Regions from separate parts of the Neobacillus sp. NRS-1170 genome, predicted to be linked through region 1. Evidence: predicted binding sites of a transcription regulator. Region 1 holds the regulator's gene; the other holds the start of a gene.
The links. The regulator LexA, encoded in region 1, represses DNA repair genes until DNA is damaged. The targets are predictions, from matches to a motif close to CGAACATATGTTCG.

Region 1 (2,407 bases):
CGCTTTGGAAATATTATACCCAAATCCTCTTAAAACAGCGGCTATTTCATGGAAGGTTAAATTGTTCTTTCTTAATCTCACAATTTCCTCAACTGGAACTTCGATTTTTTCTCGGCCTGAAGCTTCTCCAAGGTTTTTTAAATTTTTTTGGGGGTTATAGCCCTGTTCGACAGCCCGTCTCATTCCACGCTTAATTTTTACATTATGGAGCTTTCGTTGGTACTCTTCCACCATACTAACAATTTTCAATACCATTGAATCCGACTCTGAAAGCTGTAATTCACCATTATGAGAAATGCTATAAAGTTTAATTCCCTCTTTTAAGATACAGTGCAAGAGTGCAATTTTGGCGTTTCCCCTTCCAAGACGTGTTTCATCTTGAATTAGAAGGGCTTGTACTTTTTTATCCTTTATCCGTTCCAAAACATGAAGGATACCATCTCTTTCAAAGTCATATCCGCTTGCCTGTTCTTTAATAATTGAATCAATTTCAAAATGATGCTGTTTTGCAAGTTGAATTAGTTCTTCTTCCTGACGCTGTAAAGAGGTTTCCTGCGTTTCCTTATTTGTGCTAACCCGGCAGTATATGATTGCATTCATACCATTTATTCCTCAATGGCACTTGCAAATTGTGTTGTATCTAGAGCTTCATTGCTAACTGGGATCATGATTTTATCGCCAGGGAAAATTTGATCACCCACATTTATATTGTGCTTCTTCACCCAGCTGACAAACTCTTTATTGGATAGGGAATGCTGGCCGGCATATTGATTGGATAGCTCCCAGAGTGAATCCCCTTCAGAAACAGTTACTTTTATAAATTTATCTTTTTCATTGGCATTTGACTGAATAGATAAAATTAAGGCAAATGAACAGCTTATAAACATTAGAATAATAACAAATGAGTATTGGTTCCAAATCTTTTTCATGATAAACACCTCTTAATAGAATATACGTTCGCTTTTGATAGTTTCATTATAATTCGAACGTTTGTTTGTTGTCAACCACTTATTCGAACTTATGTTTGTATAAAATGAGCGAACATGATATAATTAAGACAACATTAACCAGGCGAGGTGCATTTTATCATGGTAAAAATATCAAAACGGCAGCAGGATATCCTGGATTTCATAAAAGGTGAGGTTAAGAGCAAGGGCTATCCTCCATCCGTACGCGAAATTGGCGAAGCGGTTGGACTTGCATCCAGCTCCACTGTACATGGCCATTTAGCTAGATTAGAAAGTAAAGGTCTTATTAGACGGGATCCAACAAAACCAAGAGCAATCGAAATTTTGGAAGTAGATGAACTTGCTCATATCCCAAGAAACAATGTTGTCAATGTTCCAGTGGTTGGTAAGGTAACAGCGGGATTACCTATTACTGCTATTGAAAACGTAGAAGAATATTTTCCACTTCCTGAAAGGCTTGCGCCTGCTGATGAACACGTATTTATGCTAGAAATCATGGGTGAAAGTATGATAGAGGCTGGAATTCTTGATGGGGACTATGTAATCGTAAAACAGCAGCAAACAGCGAATAATGGGGATATTGTTGTCGCGATGACAGAAGATGATGAAGCAACGTGTAAGAGATTTTTTAAAGAAAAAGATTTCATCCGTTTGCAGCCAGAAAATTCAACCATGGATCCTATCATTTTACGAAATGTTTCTATTCTTGGAAAAGTTATCGGAGTATATAGACATATTCATTAATAAAGAGTCGGCTTTCATTTGCCGGCTCTTGTTTTATCAATACTGATATTGGGAAAATTTTTGATAAATAATTTAAATGATTCTTGTATTTGGAAAATTCAGTATTTTTTCCCATGCTCAAGAGTTTCCAAGTTTAGTATAATGGTAATACACCAAGATTTACCTTAGGTCCAAAAAATTCAGGCTTAAGGAGAGTGAGAAAGAAGTGTTCATTGACATTATTTTCTCGTTAGTGATTGGTGGGACGGTTGGGATTATTGGACATGTTCGTAAGCATGGCAAAATTATTATGCCTCGGAAAACAAAAAAGTTCCTTTATCTCGGTTTTCTAGAAGAAATGCTTCTAGGTGCAGTTGCAGCCCTTCTTCTTGTTTTGTATACAGCTCCAAATTCCTATGTTGAGAATATTATTTTTTCGCTAGTTGCCGGGATTGCTGGTGATGCAGCACTCTCGGGTTTTAAATTGATCAAACAGAACAGTGATGAGAAATAAAATTTGGTACAAACCAGCATCTGGATTATGGATGCTGTTTTTTTGTTTAAGGAATGATCTTGTTTTTTTGTTTAAGGAATGATCTTGTTTTTTTGTTTCGACGGTTGATTGACCACAATGCGGGAAAAAATGCATCGAGGGTAAATGATTTAGTAGTTCATTGACCGACTTACATGAAAATGTGTCTCTTCGATAAATGAAA
Region 2 (2,407 bases), on a different contig from region 1:
GCGCGCAGCAGCGAGCCCGAACCGAAGCGGCGGCGGACTGAATCCACTACATAGCCAAGCTCCCGCCTCTTATAGGCACCCAAGTCAAAAAGATCAAGCTGAATCTCGCAGTCGTCAACAATATTTCCGAGGGCAATCGCAATTTGCCTTACCGTCTTGCCTGTATAATTTTCATGAAACAATTCAAGGCAGACGCGGTAAAGCTCCATCGTCTCATTCGTTGGCTGCCGAATTGTTCGGGAACGATGAAAGCCGCCGCCAAATTCATCTTGGCTGTAACCGATGCTGAGACTAATGGTCCTCCCTGCTTTACGGCGCGTTCTAGTTCTCCGGGCCACTTCCTCACACATTTCTAAAATAACGGCCTTGATTTCCTTTTCCTCTTTATAATCCCTTAAAAGAATTTGGCTTTTTCCAAAGCTGATTTGCCCCTGGATGATTGGGGCTCCCGGCTCAGAAAGATCCACTCCCCAGGCATGATGATAAAGCTGGTTTCCCATAATGCCGAACTTCTTTTCCAGCTTTTCTAAATCATAGCGGGCCAGCTGGCCAACCGTAAAAATCCCCATTCCGTTTAATGTCTTTTCGACACGGCGGCCAATTCCCCACATTTCCCTAAGCGGGGATACGTTCCAAAGCTTTGTCTTTACATCTTCATACGTCCACTCAGCCACTCCTTTTTTCTTTGCGTCCAGATCTAGACAAAGCTTTGACATGAGCATGTTCGGGCCAATGCCGACGGCGCACGGCAGCTGAAATTCCCGTTCAATATCGTCCTTTATTTTTTCGGCAATCGTCCGGGCATTCCCCCATAAATGAACCGCTCCATCGACTTTAATAAAGCTTTCATCGACGCTGTACGTATGGATGGCTTCTTTTGGAACGTAGCGGTTAAAGACACGGGAAATTTCAGTTGAAACACGTAAGTACGTTGCCATCCTTGGCTCAACAATTTGAATTCTTGGGTCTTTTGGAATCTCGAATAGCCGTGAACCTGTTTTAATGCCAAATTCTTTTTTGAGGCGCGGGGAAGCAGCAAGCACGACACTTCCCTGCCGATCCAAGTTGCCAGCCACCGCTAAATAGCAATTCAATGGATCAAGACCTCTCATAACAGCCGAACAGCTTGCATAAAAGCTCTTCATGTCCACACATAGAATTTTATTTTGCGGCAGTGTGCTATAATCCACCATGGCTTTCCCCTCACAGTTTTTCAAAAATAGAACATTTGTTCTTTATTATTATATTTATTATGATAAGCGAATATACGTTCTCATTCAATGGAAATTTTTTGCCTGTTTTTTTAGATGGAGATTAAGCGGCAAAACAGTATAATAACGTTGAGGTGCTTTTTTATGGAGAAAAAATTAGTCGTTAAAATGATCAAGAATTGTTTTAAACAGTATTATGAGGCGGATTCGATGCCTGTTGATGAGAAAGATTTGGAGGTACTTGTGAATCGGATTCTTCAAACAAAAGACGAGGAACCGAGCGCGGATTTATATGAGGTAGTAAATGATATGGTATATGAATTTTTAACGGGATGATTCTATAGAAGAGCCCTATGGGACAAAACCAGCGGAAATCCCATGCAAACTGTCCCATAGAAAGAGCTCTATGGGACAAAACCAGCAGGAATTCCATGCAAATTGTCCCATAGAAGGGCTCTATGGGACAAAACCAGCGGAAATCCCATGCAAACTGTCCCATAGAAGAGCCCTATGGGACAAAACCAGCGGAAATCCCATGCAAACTGTCCCATAGAAAAGCTCTATGGGACAAAGCCAGCAGGAATCCCATGCAAACTGTCCCATAGAAAAGCTCTATGGGACAAAACCAGCAGGACCCCATGCAAACTGTCCCATAGAAAAGCTCTATGGGACAAAACCAGCAGGAATTCCATGCAAATTGTCCCATAGAATAGCTCGATCGAGAAAACAAGCAAGAATTCTCCATAAATTATGTTAAGATAATATTTCTTGTATATCCTCTTCGGTTAAAACGGATTTGCCCTGCTCCTCGGAGTCAATGATTTCTTCAATCAGCTGTCTTTTTTTGTCCTGCAGTTCGCTGATTTTCTCTTCGATGGTGCCTCGGGAAACAAGCTTGATGACCTGGACAACATTTTTCTGGCCGATGCGATGGGCCCGGTCTGCGGCCTGCTCCTCGACCGCCGGATTCCACCAAATGTCATACAAAATGACCGTGTCCGCTCCCGTCAAATTAAGTCCTGTACCGCCAGCCTTAAGCGAAATAAGGAAGAAATCGCGTTCCCCTTCATTAAATCGATTGCAGATTTCCAAACGTTCTTCAGACGGGGTCGCGCCATCAAGATAGAAAAAAGGAAGGTCCTTAACCGCTAAATTTCTCCCTATAAGATCAAGCATTTTTGTAAACTGAGAGAAAA

Region 2: a site for LexA is predicted at 1,261-1,274, ahead of ACIFOT_RS04765 (DNA polymerase thumb domain-containing protein). Genes of this name have one in related genera too.

Annotation. Positions count from the first base shown of each region.
Region 1 is NZ_JBITPF010000090.1:21,159-23,565, reverse strand. Features, by position in the region: gene ACIFOT_RS29890 (YneB family resolvase-like protein) at 1-600, opposite strand, end outside; gene yneA (cell division suppressor protein YneA) at 606-929, opposite strand; gene lexA (transcriptional repressor LexA) at 1,089-1,712, shown strand; gene ACIFOT_RS29875 (DUF4257 domain-containing protein) at 1,918-2,205, shown strand.
Region 2 is NZ_JBITPF010000012.1:18,344-20,750, reverse strand. Features, by position in the region: gene ACIFOT_RS04765 (DNA polymerase thumb domain-containing protein) at 1-1,193, opposite strand, end outside; gene ACIFOT_RS04760 (YqzH family protein) at 1,356-1,547, shown strand; gene ACIFOT_RS04755 (SNF2 helicase associated domain-containing protein) at 1,965-2,407, opposite strand, start outside.